Regions from separate parts of the Enterococcus sp. JNUCC 77 genome, predicted to be linked through region 2. Evidence: predicted binding sites of a transcription regulator. Region 2 holds the regulator's gene; each other region holds the start of a gene.
The links. Region 2 encodes NrdR, which represses ribonucleotide reductase genes. Its sites were predicted from a motif close to ACACNATATATNGTGT; they were not measured.
Positions count from the first base shown of each region.

Region 1: ACVWNY_RS10980 (deoxynucleoside kinase) is a predicted target of NrdR. The motif match lies at 1,064-1,079, and genes of this name have one in related genera.
Region 3: nrdH (glutaredoxin-like protein NrdH) is a predicted target of NrdR. The motif match lies at 1,641-1,656, and genes of this name have one in related genera.
Region 4: nrdD (anaerobic ribonucleoside-triphosphate reductase) is a predicted target of NrdR. The motif match lies at 1,256-1,271, and genes of this name have one in related genera.

Region 1 covers NZ_JBTHIG010000001.1:2,264,269-2,267,504, reverse strand. The annotation lists gene mvk (mevalonate kinase) at 1-819, opposite strand, end outside; gene ACVWNY_RS10980 (deoxynucleoside kinase) at 1,098-1,763, shown strand; gene ACVWNY_RS10975 (YoaK family protein) at 1,815-2,516, opposite strand; gene ACVWNY_RS10970 (cupin domain-containing protein) at 2,599-3,236, opposite strand, start outside.
Region 2 covers NZ_JBTHIG010000001.1:1,219,616-1,222,851, reverse strand. The annotation lists gene dnaI (primosomal protein DnaI) at 1-322, opposite strand, end outside; gene ACVWNY_RS06100 (DnaD domain protein) at 322-1,620, opposite strand; gene nrdR (transcriptional regulator NrdR) at 1,632-2,108, opposite strand; gene coaE (dephospho-CoA kinase) at 2,199-2,798, opposite strand; gene mutM (DNA-formamidopyrimidine glycosylase) at 2,795-3,236, opposite strand, start outside.
Region 3 covers NZ_JBTHIG010000001.1:662,708-665,943, forward strand. The annotation lists gene nrdE (class 1b ribonucleoside-diphosphate reductase subunit alpha) at 1-1,263, opposite strand, end outside; gene nrdH (glutaredoxin-like protein NrdH) at 1,357-1,575, opposite strand; gene ACVWNY_RS03405 (FeoA family protein) at 1,943-2,413, shown strand; gene feoB (ferrous iron transport protein B) at 2,413-3,236, shown strand, end outside.
Region 4 covers NZ_JBTHIG010000001.1:609,780-613,015, forward strand. The annotation lists gene nrdD (anaerobic ribonucleoside-triphosphate reductase) at 1-1,150, opposite strand, end outside; gene ACVWNY_RS03125 (ABC transporter ATP-binding protein) at 1,423-2,190, shown strand; gene ACVWNY_RS03130 (FtsX-like permease family protein) at 2,180-3,236, shown strand, end outside.

The DNA.
Region 1 (3,236 bases), 1.0 Mb from region 2:
ACCGCCGCCAGTTAATTTTGCTCCTAATGCACCATGGGTCAATGCCGTTTCAATCAAATGGTCTAAGGCTTGATTACTTGTTCCTAAAGTTGTTAAAACATGCTGTGCTTGATTCATATAATCTCCTAAACGTTCTGGAGAATTAGTTAAAATGGCTTGTCGGGCTTGTTTAGTTAGTGAACCTAGTTTATGAATATGCGTGCCGATTTTTTTAGGCATTTTTTCCATTAAAGTTGCAACATCTTTGACAGCTTTACGGGTTTGTCCTTTGATACCAGTATCGGCTACAACTAAATAAGCATCCATGTTTAACTCAAATGGTTCGATCCCGATTCTTTTTTGATAAAGAATAGGTGATACGCCGCTGATAGTGGTAGCGTCGATCCCACTAGGATTACCATGAGCAATTTTTTCAGCTTGATTAACAAAATATAAGACATTTGCTTGTGTTGCCGGGATGTCTAACAAATCGAAAAATGCCCGGGTAATTGATACTGCCACAGCGGCACTTGAGCCCATCCCACGTTCTGCTGGTACAGTGCTATCTATTTTTAAATAAAAAGGTTGTTGGATTTTAAATTGTTTGATCATTTGCCAAATAAGCACTTTGACACTGTTCATGCTGTCAGGTGCTTGACCGATTGGTCCGGTAAAAAAGCTGGACTCAATCCAAGACTCGTTTACGGGATGAAAAGAGATAGTAGTTTGAATACCAGTCCCACTAAAAGGTAAAGCAATGGCTGGTTCCCCATAAACGACTGAATGCTCACCCATTAAAATTATTTTTCCACTGGCATAGCCGTGACCATTTTTTTTCATAATCATTCTCCTAGAAAATTGGCAAAGCTGCTTACCAATTATTTATGTTGAGAAGTCCTCTCAATAAATGCAATCTATCCTATTTTACTCATAGTTTGCGAACAAGTAAATGAAAGCTTCTTATAGAAGTAGTAAACTGAAAAATTTTTTAAACATTTCCTTAAAATATTGTAACAATTTTATTGATTGTTAAAAATTGACACCACTAAATGTTGGGGGTATATTAGATAAGTTGAAAGAAGAGACACTATATTTTGTATGAAACGAGTTGGAGGTTCATGAGTGTGATAGTATTAGCTGGAACGATTGGTGCAGGGAAATCAAGCTTAACGGAAATGGTTTCAAAACATTTAGGGACAGATGCATTTTACGAATCAGTCGATGATAATGAAGTCTTGCCATTATTTTATGCCAATCCTGAACAATATGCCTTTTTGTTACAAATTTACTTTTTAAATAAACGATTTGATATGATAAAAAAAGCGATGCAAGCAGATCATAATGTTTTGGATCGTTCGATTTACGAAGATTCTTTATTATTCCATCTAAATGCCGATCTTGGTCGAGCAACAGATACGGAAGTAAAAGTGTATGATGAGCTATTGAAAAATATGATGGAAGAATTGCCTTTTGCTGCCTACAAAAAGCATCCTGATTTGATGGTTCATATCAAAGTTTCCTTTGAAACAATGTTAGACCGCATTGAAAAACGGGGACGGGAATATGAACAATTAAGTTTTGACCCGACTTTATATGATTACTACCAAGAATTAAATAAACGTTATGACCAATGGTTTGATAATTACAATGAAAGTCCAAAAATTCAAATTGATGGTGATGCCCTTAATTTTGTCGAAAGTAAAGAAGCCGAAAAAATGGTTTTAAAAATGATTGATCAAAAATTAGCCGAAATTGAAAGTGCTGAGTGGGCAAAAGAAGCATAAAAAAGTCGTTGAAATTCATTTTAGAATTTCAACGACTTTTTGTTTGAATTATTATGCAGCTGGATTTAATTTTAGTTTGTCATTACTTTTCTTTTCTAAATGCTTACCTTCAAGGTAAATGAGCGCAAAGATAATAATCGGGAACCACAAAGCTTTATTACCAAAATTAGAGGTTAATAATGTACCTAGCCAACCACCAAAACCGAACCCTAATAAAATTAGAGAATATAAAGCTGATTTTTGGAAGGCCCCAGCTTGTTTAAAGAAGCCCTTCATAAGATAGCTAAAAGCATTTTGAACAACTAATGTCACGGCAACATTACCATAAACTAAGTCTTGACCAAATTTATGGAACGCATTGCCTTGCATACCAGATATGAAGGAAATGATTATACAAATTGTCATAGTCGATAAATTGCTTGTTGTGATATTTAATGATAGTAAAAATAAGATAATAATTTCAATAATTAAAACTTTAAAAGACCAGTCTTTGGAATCTTCTCTTTGGATAACTGCTGTAATCGCTGCGCCAATTCCAAAAGCTAGAATAGTTGCTGCAACTGTAAAGAAATGCGACCAGTTTTTAGTTGCTAATGTTTGTCCTAATAAGATAATGTTCCCAGATTGAACAGTACTAAAGACTTTTCCAATAAAGTACGTATAGCCATCCATACCACCAGCTGCTACCGCAAGTAAGAATGCAATAATAGGGAAAGACATGTAAGGTTCGTTATTGTGTATATCGTTATTCATTTTGTTGATGTCCTTTCTTTGTCAAAAATATTTACGCTGACCTTAGTTACTAAAGCCAGCGTAACAAAATGAGCCACTTTTTTTAAAAGACGTCTTTGGCGTTTAAGCCGTTGCTATCTTCTGATTCGAAAGGATTGTTGCTGGTATGTTTTTTGACCTCTTGATTAATTTTATCTTGATCAAACCAAATAACTGGGCTTGGTGTTTCTTCTTGTGGCAAGCTTTCGACAAACTCTTTGGTTAAGTTCAAATGATCAGCCACGATTTGTGAAGGTGTAGTAGCTATCCATTTGTTTAGAGAAATATCTGAGTACTCAGGAATTTTAAAGACTTCTACAAAGATTAATTTTTCAGTTCCGGTATTTTGAACATAATGTCCTGCAACTGTTGGGACATAACCAACATCACCAGCACGATAGTCATAAGTTCTAGCTAATCCATTTGAATTGAAGACGGTCATCCGAGCTTCTCCTTGAATATAATATTGCCATTCAGCGCCTTTTGGATGCCAATGTAATTCCCGCATTGCACCAGGTTCTACTTCAACAATGGCTGCTGAAATTGTTTGAGCAGCTGGGAAAACTTTTGAATCGACAATCCAAACTCTTCCAGCTTCAGATTCAATTGGTTTTAATGAATCCATATGGAAAGTCAATGGTAGTGGTGTTTCGCCATTGTTGTTAGGACGTTTAACTTCTTCAATTGGTTTTGGTACTTCGG
Region 2 (3,236 bases):
CTGCTTCCTTTTGAATCCGAACTAATTCATCTGTTGGAACATAAGTGACATCAATGAAATGGAAATTTAAATTTAAGCGTGGTTCATAACCTGGTGCAATCATTGTAGGATCATTAGTTAGAAATTTCTTTTTTTCTTGCACGAATTCGTAAAGTTTTGCAAAAGATTTTTCAATATCTGCTTGCGTTAGTTTTTGTTTATGGGTTTCAATAAATGCTCTTACATCAGGATCCTGTAAAACTTCTTGCATCATTTCTTGATAACGACCAGCTACCCCACGGCTTCTAATAATTTGTGTCAGTTCTTTTCCTACATCTTCCATTAATTATCACCCTCTTTATTTAAAAATTGTGCTAATTTTCGATTTAATTCAGCCGTCTTCTCCTCACTTAAGGAACTTTCAACTGGCGGTTGCTTAATATGCTCCGGTAATGCCTCTGTCCGTGTTTGGAAATTTTTCCGTTGTGAAAAGTTATTAGAAGTTTTTTTCTTAACAAACTTTTGATTATTATTTTTCAAACGGGAGATGGCCTTTTCAGGGGTATCAATGCCTTGAGCTGACCAGTCCTGAGCAATTTTAGTAATATAATTTTCATTTAAATAGCTTTGTTTTTGGACGACTAGCGCATAATTAATTAAAATATTAACTACGCCAGAAGTCAATTTTTGTTGGGTCAGCATTTTTTCAATTAATTTTAATTCATTATTTTGCGTACTGACCCCTTTTTGTTTTTTGATTGCCTTAAAATACTGAACCGGTGGAAATTTTTTACTTTCCTCCAACAATCTTGCTTCACCTTTTGTAAAAGACTCAGGCTTTACTTTTACTGGTTTTTCTTCTAAGGGCTTATCTTGTTTACCTAACAATTGTCTTAAATAGTTTAAATCTAGATGTTGCGTTTCACCGACTGAAGCTTTACCGACAAAATCGGCCATTTCAATCTCGTTAACTGCATACATAATATGCAAGCTTTCAATCGCTTTTTTTGTTTGATCATTCAAGTGAATTTTAAATTTTTGAATCAAGTGGTTAAATGTTTCCCAATCAAATCCTTTATCCAAGGTCTCTTCTACAAACATATCTTGCGTTTGCTTTAATACTTCAGCATTTGCTTCAAAGTTAGATTCTTGAATATTATAGATTTCTCGAAAGGTTTTCGCAATATTTTTTAAACCCTTTTTATTAAAATTGGCGGGTTTAAAGCGATCAACCAATCTTTGATAGCGGCGTTCACCTATTTTGTTAAGTAATAAATAACTCATAATTGGATCTTGAAAAAAAGTTTCTGGTTTCATGGGGGTATGCAATTGATACACTAACTGTAAGCCTAATTCAGTATCTTTTTTTTCAAAACTTTCCAATAAACCTAAGCCTTCTAATTTTTCACGAGCTTTAATCATGTTTGGTAAACCTAGATCAATTGCTGACAACAAATCAGTGTGCATTATTTCCTGACTTTTTCCAGTTAAAGTAATATCAGCATTTAAATTCAAATAGAGAGCCAGTGCTTGACTACCAATGATTGGTTGATAAAGATATAGTAATGCTTGTTGATTACTTTGATCTAATTGTGGCACCCCATAAACTGTATAAAAAGTTGTGGGTTTGATTTCTTCCACTTAAATTTCTCCTATTCTTCTGGCTTAGAAGATTTCGCTTTATCGACAATTTCTTGTAATTCTCGCAAAAAGACTGACATGTCTTTAAACTGACGATAAACACTGGCAAAACGAATATAAGCGATTTCGTCTACTTCCATTAAATCTTCCATCACAAAATCACCAATCAAACTCGTTGAAACTTCATTTTCTCCCATGCTTCGGACACGATTTTCTACGTGATCGACGATTTGTTCCATTTGTTCCATCGCCACTGGTCTTTTCTCGGCTGAACGGATTAAACCGCGTAAAATTTTATCTCGACTAAATTCCTCACGATCACCATTACGCTTCACAACTAATAGCGGTGCGGCTTCAATTCTTTCAAAAGTGGTGAAACGAAACCCACAATTTTCACACTCTCGGCGACGACGAATGGCACGATTGTCATCTGTTTGACGGCTATCTATCACACGTGAACTATTATGATTACATCTTGGACAACGCATTTACTCACCTCTTATTTTATCTGAAGATTTAACTAAAGTTTACCATAACAAAATTATGAAAAAAAGCGTTTAAAGATCTAATAATACGCATTAACTGATAAAGTTTTGTTTTTTTAACCAATCTTCAACTTGCTGTTTCGTTTCTTCTATCGTACCACGATTGTCAAATACGATATCTGCTTTTTGTTTTTTTTCATCAATTGACCATTGGCTGTTGATTCGATTAAAGGCTTCATTTTCGGTATAGTTATTTCTTTTCATCAAACGTTCCAACTGAATTCTAGGACTAACATAAACTACAGCAACCGCGTCCAATTCTTTTTCATAGTGAGCTTCATAAAGTAAAGGAATATCTGCAATAACTAAAGGGGATTTCTTCTTTAGCTCTTCAATTTGACGTAAAATTTCTTTTCTAATAAATGGTTTGATGGTTTCATTTAATTTTAGCCTTTCATCTGGCTGACTAAAAACTAAATCACCTAATTTTTTTCGATCCAAACCACCTTCAGCTAATAAAATATCTTCACCAAATTTTTCGACAACTGCCGCTAATCCCTCGGTACCAGGCTCCACTACTTCTCTAGCCACTACGTCACCATCAACAACAGGAATTTGATGATTCTTAAATACATTTACGACTGTTGATTTTCCAGTAGCAATACTACCAGTCACACCTAATACAAAACTCATATCTTCACCTGCTTTAATTTTTGACAATGGGGACAAAGATGTGTGCCTCTTTGAGCGACTTTAATTTTAATAATCGGTGTTTGACACCTTTTGCAAGGCAGTCCGGTTTGGCCATATACATTCAACTTTTGTTGGAAATGACCTGCTTCGCCTAAAGCATTCAAATAGGTACGAATAGTTGTTCCACCAGCTTTTTTTGCTTCTGAGATAACAGTAATAATTGCCTGATGCAGTTTCTTTGCGGCCTGCTTTGAAATTGATTTTGCTGGCTGCATAGGATGGATTTTGGCTAACCATAATACTTCATCAACATAAATATTGCCTAAACCAGCAACAATTTTTTGATTGAGCAATAATGGCTTAATCATGGTGGTTGATTTTTGTAATTTTTGATAGAAAGGCGCGAAGGCAAATTCTTCAGTTGTTGGTTCTGGACCT
Region 3 (3,236 bases), 560 kb from region 2:
TTCCATTAAATTGACAATATTTGTTGAGCCTAAGTTACAAGAAATATCTGTACCTAATGTTTCATATTCTTGACGATCATTAATGGCAGATGGTGTTTGAACTTGTAAAATTTCTGAACATAGATTACTCATGACGATTTTTCCATCAACCGCATTTGCCCGATTAGCCGTATCGATATTGATAATATAAGGATAGCCAGATTCTTGTTGTAATTTAGAAATTTCGTTTTCCAAGTCACGAGCCCGAACACGTTTTTTACGAATGTTGGGATTAGCTACCATGTTGTCATATTCTTTTGTGATATCCACATAAGAGTAAGGGACACCGTATTCTTTTTCAACACCATAAGGGCTGAATAAATACATATCTTCATTTTTACGAGCCAATTCGTAAAACTTGTCAGGAACAGTGACACCTAGTGACAGAGTTTTAACCCGAATTTTTTCATCGGCATTTTCTTTTTTAGCCGATAAGAACATCTCAATGTCTGGATGGAAGACGTCTAGATAAACCACACCGGCTCCTTGACGTTGTCCTAATTGGTTTGAGTAAGAAAAGCTATCTTCGAATAATTTCATTACTGGAACGACACCACTAGCGGCTCCGTCATAACCTTTAATCGGCGCACCAGCTTCTCGAAGGTTAGACAAATTAATACCAACGCCGCCACCAATTCTTGATAATTGTAAAGCAGAGTTGATTGAGCGACCAATACTATTCATGTCATCCGTCATTTGGATTAAGAAACAAGAGACCAATTCTCCACGGCGTTTACGTCCTGCATTTAAAAATGAAGGAGTTGCAGGTTGATAGCGTTGATGAATCATTTCATCAGCTAAATCTAGTGCTAGATTTTCATCGCCGTCTGCAAAGTATAAGGCACTAAAAGCTACACGATCTTCATATGACTCTAGGTATTCGTCGCCATCGTTACTTTTTAAAGCGTACTGAGAATAAAATTTATAGGCGGCCATAAATGATTTAAAGACAAAATTCTGTTCATCTAAAAATGCATATAATTTTTCAATAAAAGCAAGAGAATATTTTTCGATAAATTCTTGTTCTAAATAATCTTCTGAAATTAGGAAATCAAGTTTTTCTTTAATAGAAGAAAACTTGTGGGTATTCGGTTCAACATTCTCTTTAAAGAATGCATCTAAAGCTTCTTTATCTTTATTTAATGGGATTTGTCCGTTAACAGGACGGTTGATTTCATTATTAAGTTTGAAGTAGGTCACATCGCCTAGATTTTTCAGACTCATTTCGTCACTTCTTTCCTATATATAGTAATAAATAAAACTGAGACAAAAATAGTCGCTTTTCATCTCAGTTCGTCATTCATTTAGATTTATTGATTAAGCTAAAGCTTTTAGTTGGTCAGGACGAAAGCCGATAATTGTGTCTGAACCATTAAAAGTAACAGGTACACTTTGGAAACCTTGTTCTTTTAAGAAGTCTAAAGCAGTTGGTTCGCTGTCTATATTAATTTCTTCAAAGCTAATATGATTGTCGTTTAAATAACGTTTTGTCATCTTACATTGCATACAATTGTTTTTTGAATATACTTTTACCATGGATGTTCCCCCTTTTTTTCTACACTTATCAGTATAAAAGATGTTGGGAAAAAGTCAATCGAAAAACACTATATATAGTGTTTCGTTTTTTGGGATACACAAGGCTTGGTGTTTTTGGAAAAATGATGAAAGCAGATGAATTCAATGGAAAAGCCCTTTCTTTATTTGAAAAACAAAAATTGAATGTTTTTTTTACGAACAAAAAAATTTTAAATAACCTTTCTAAACAAGTTTGAAATAATAAGTCAAATTTACTGCTCAAAAGATTAAGAAAAAGTTATGTTTCATATTGACATTGTTCACAAATCCAGTTAATCTAAGTGAGAAAGATTCTCATTATTAATTGAAAAAGTTAGGCGGAAAAATGATGACTACTTTAGCAGATGTTTCTTTGAATAAAGTTGTGGAAATTGATTCAGTCACATTAGATTCAGATATGAAGCGCCGGATGCAGGATCTCGGAATGGTAATTGGTTCGAAAATTGCCGTTGTGAGTCAGTCTGGGCATAATAGTATTGTCTTGTTACACAATTCTCGTGTGGCAATTGATAAGACTATTTTAAAAAGTATTAATGTGAAAGATATAACAGAAGAAAGAAATCATTGGTCTTCTTTAGATCAATTAAAAATAGGAGAACAAGGGGTTGTCGTAAATGTCCACGGCACCGGTGCAGTGAAACGCCGCTTAATGGATATGGGCTTAACCAAAGGAACGTTGATTAAAATTATTAAACTTGCCCCATTGGGAGATCCGATTGAAATTCGGATTCGCGGGTATGAATTGACTTTGAGAAAATCTGAAGCGGAAATGATTATTATTGCGAAGGAGGAAGCGTGATGGCAAACCTACATGTAGCATTAGCCGGAAATCCCAATAGTGGGAAAACTAGCGCCTTTAATGTATTAACTGGTAATAATCAATTCGTTGGAAACTGGCCGGGTGTCACCGTTGAAAGAAAAGGTGGCGTCTATAAAAAGAATACTGATGTTACGATTGATGATTTGCCGGGTATATACTCTCTTTCACCTTATACACCAGAAGAAGTTGTTGCTAGAGATTACTTATTGTCAGGTGAACCTGATGTCATTTTAAATATTGTCGATGGGACAAATTTAGAACGGAATCTTTATTTAACGACCCAATTAATTGAAACAGGGATTCCAACAGTCGTAGCTGTCAATATGATGGACATTTTGGAAAAAAGTGACAAGCAGATTAATTTAGAAAAATTATCTTATGCTTTAGGCGTACCGGTGATTGGCATATCAGCTTTGAAAAATCGAAATGTTGATAAAGCAGTCAAAGAAGCCATCGCAGCTGCAAAAAATAAAACAGAAATCAATTATCCCCAATATGATAAACGTCTTGAAGCTGCTTTAAATGAGATCGAAACCATTTTAGGTAGCACAGTTGAAGACAAATATGCTCGTTGGTACAGCGTGAAATTATTCGAACGGGATTCACGAGCAAGCCAAGCATTAGATTTGAGTACTATTCAGCAAAAAGAAATTGAAGAAACCATTAATATTACTGAAAAGATTATCGCAGATGATGCTGAATCCATCGTTATTAATGAAAGATATAATTTTATTTCGGACTTGAAAACCTTATGTGTTGTTGATGATGACCAGTTTAAATTATCATTATCAGATAAAATTGA
Region 4 (3,236 bases), 610 kb from region 2:
TCCGTTTAGTGGCACATTCTAATGCTAATTCTTTAACTTCATAATTTGGATCTGTCGGTTTTAAATTGACACCGTCTCTTAAAGTAAAGATTAGTTTAGGGAAAATAGCTGTGCGCTTTTCACTACCTAAGCCTTCAATTCGAATTTGCAAAATGGCTTTTTGAATTTCTTTTTCAAACCAAGAAGTTCCTAGACCAAAACCTAACGAAGTGAAAGGTGTTTGACCATTAGAAGTAAATAAAGTATTGATTTCATATTCTAGACTTTGCATCGCATCGTAAATGTCTTTTTTAGTTTTTGCTTTGGCATATTCTTCACGACGACTAGGTGTTTCAATCCATTCTTCCGCATCTTTTAAATGTTTTTGATAATTTAATTCAGCAAACGGTGCTAGTAATTCATCGGTGCGATCAGCAGAACAACCGCCGTATTGACTAGAAGCTACGTTAGCGATAATTTGCGAAATTTGTGCTGTCGCTGTCTGGATTGATTTTGGACTTTCTACTTCGGCATTCCCAATCTTAAAGCCGTCATTTAACATCCCTTTAAAGTCAATCAAGCAGCAGTTAGTCATCGGTGTATACGGATGATAGTCTAAGTCATGGTAATGAATATCGCCTTTTTGATGGGCATTAGCAACATGCGGTGGCAACATTTTTAAGCCGATTGATTTGCCGACAATCCCAGCTGTTAAATCTCGTTGGGTATTAAAAACATCGCTGTCTTTATTGGCATTTTCATTAACGACAGTTTGATCTTTATTGATTAGTTTGCTAATTGTAAAGTTAATATCAGTGGCTTGACTTCGTTGGAAATCACGATTGGTGCGGTAATTAATATATTCTTGCGCCAAGTCATACTGATTGTTTTCCAACAAGACGTGCTCCACTATATTTTGAATTTCATAAATTTTGATATCCCGATTAAAACGTTGGGCGATTTCTGCATCTACTTTTTCAACAATTGATTGAATTTTTACATGAGATAAAGGATCAAGACTCCCTTGAATTTTTGCCTGTGCTTTAATTAATGCGTCATAAATTTTTTGGTCATCAAATATTGTTTGGCGACCATCGCGTTTGATGACTTTCATCTCTCCCAAAGAAGATTGAAAAGTTGCGACAAAAGTATCATTGTTGCGAATTTCCATCATACCAACCACTCCGTTTCTAAATAATTCATAATATATCTTATAATAATCTTCAGAAAGATTCAACTAGATATAGTGGTGTATATTTTAATTGTACCAAATAAAACACTATATATTGTGTTTGTATTTCCTTGTAAAATCAATGAAAACTGATAGTCATAGGCTTTTTTGAAAGATTAATTAATTATTGCTATCTTTATTTTAAAATTCGAAAAAGATTCCACCAATGCCATTCTGTGATACGATAAAGAAAAAATTTAAAGGATAAATCAATGGAAAAATTAATTGAAGTGCAACATCTTACTAAAACTTTTGGTAATCGAAAAAATAAAATGACTATTTTAGATGATTTGAATTTTTCAATTGAAAAAGGTGAGTTTGTTGGCATCATGGGTCCTAGTGGTGCCGGTAAAACTACTTTAATGAATATACTGGCCACTATCGCCACTCCAACGATGGGTCAAGTGAGAATCAATCAGCAGGATATCACTCGTATGCGAGAAAACAAATTAACCGATTTTCGGCGGGAGAATCTAGGTTTTATATTTCAAGAATTTCATTTGATTGATAGTCTGACACTAAGAGATAATATTGTTTTGCCTTTGACAGTTTCAAAACTATCTACGGCTGAAATGATGAATAGAGTCGAGGAACTGGCGAAAATATTAGGAATTTATGACATTTTAGATCATTATCCTGAAGAAGTTTCGATGGGGCAAAGACAGCGGACTGCTGCGGCTCGAGCTTTAGTGGCGCGACAACCAATCTTGTTAGCGGATGAACCTACTGGTGCGCTAGATTCTAAGATGGCTACTGAGTTTTTAAATTACCTAGCCGAAATCAACTTACAGGAAAACACAACTATACTAATGGTGACTCATGATCCTTACACCGCTAGTTATTGTAATCGGGTTTTGTTTATTAAAGATGGTCGTTTTTTCTCTGAAATTGTCCGACGATCTTCTCGTAAAGAATTTTTTGAAAAAGTGATTGATATGCAAGCAACGATTGGAGGAGGAGGGCGCGCCAATGCTGATTAAATTAATGTGGCGTGGTTTTGTTCGACAGTTAAGCAACTATTTATTGTTTTTAGTTAGTATGATTTTTGCCGTGATGCTTTATTATTCTTTTGTGACGATTACCAAAGAGCAGCCGATTATCCAAACAGCTGGGAACAATGCTCAGGTAGTTTCAGTTTTAACTTTGGGCATTGTGGCAATTGTCTTTATCTTAGTTTATTTCATGCTGACGACCAATCGTTTTTTTATCGAAAATCGCCGTAAAGACATTTCAATCTTTCATTTGTTTGGCTTGAAATTTTATCAAATCTATCTATGGTTTGCCTTTGAATTGCTACTCTTAGGGGGGATTTCCTTTATTATTGGGATTGCTTTAGGAATGCTTTTTTCAAAGTTATTAAGTATGATCTTAGTTTTTGCAATGGGATTAAATATTGCAGTTGATTTTTTTGTTTCGTTTGAAGCCATCACCTCAACAGCTACAGTTTTAATTTTCTTATTACTGCTAGTAGCAATTCAAACGTTGTGGTTAGTTTCTAGTTTCAAATTTTCTTGGGAAAATCAGAAAATTTCTTTTCCTCAATTAAATCGAAAAAAAAGATTTCAGAAAATCACTGCAATTTTAGGGATTGTTTTCTTGGCTGTTGGTTGGGGGAGCGCCATCTTCTTTTTAAAAATTGTTCAAATAGCGGTTGGGAAATTTTATTTAGTGGAATCGATTTTAGTAATCATGCTGATTATTTTTGTTATTTGTATTATTGGAACCTATTTATTTTTTGCTTGTACTTTACCCTATTACCAAAAACGAAAAGTAGACAGTGTTTATCGTGATTTAAAAATATTGACTCGCAGTGAGAACCTCGCCTATTACTATAAAAATTGGCGTTTAGCTGGAACAATGACGATTTTATTGGGTTTAGCATTGGCATTTTTAGGCGCGACGACGGCGGTAGTTTCTTTATCAATGAATAATATTCGGGAATTTGCACCAGTGTCTTTAATGATTGATCAAGAAAATTATCAAACAATAAAAAGTGAAGTCAGCCAGTTAAGTGGCTATCAGGCGA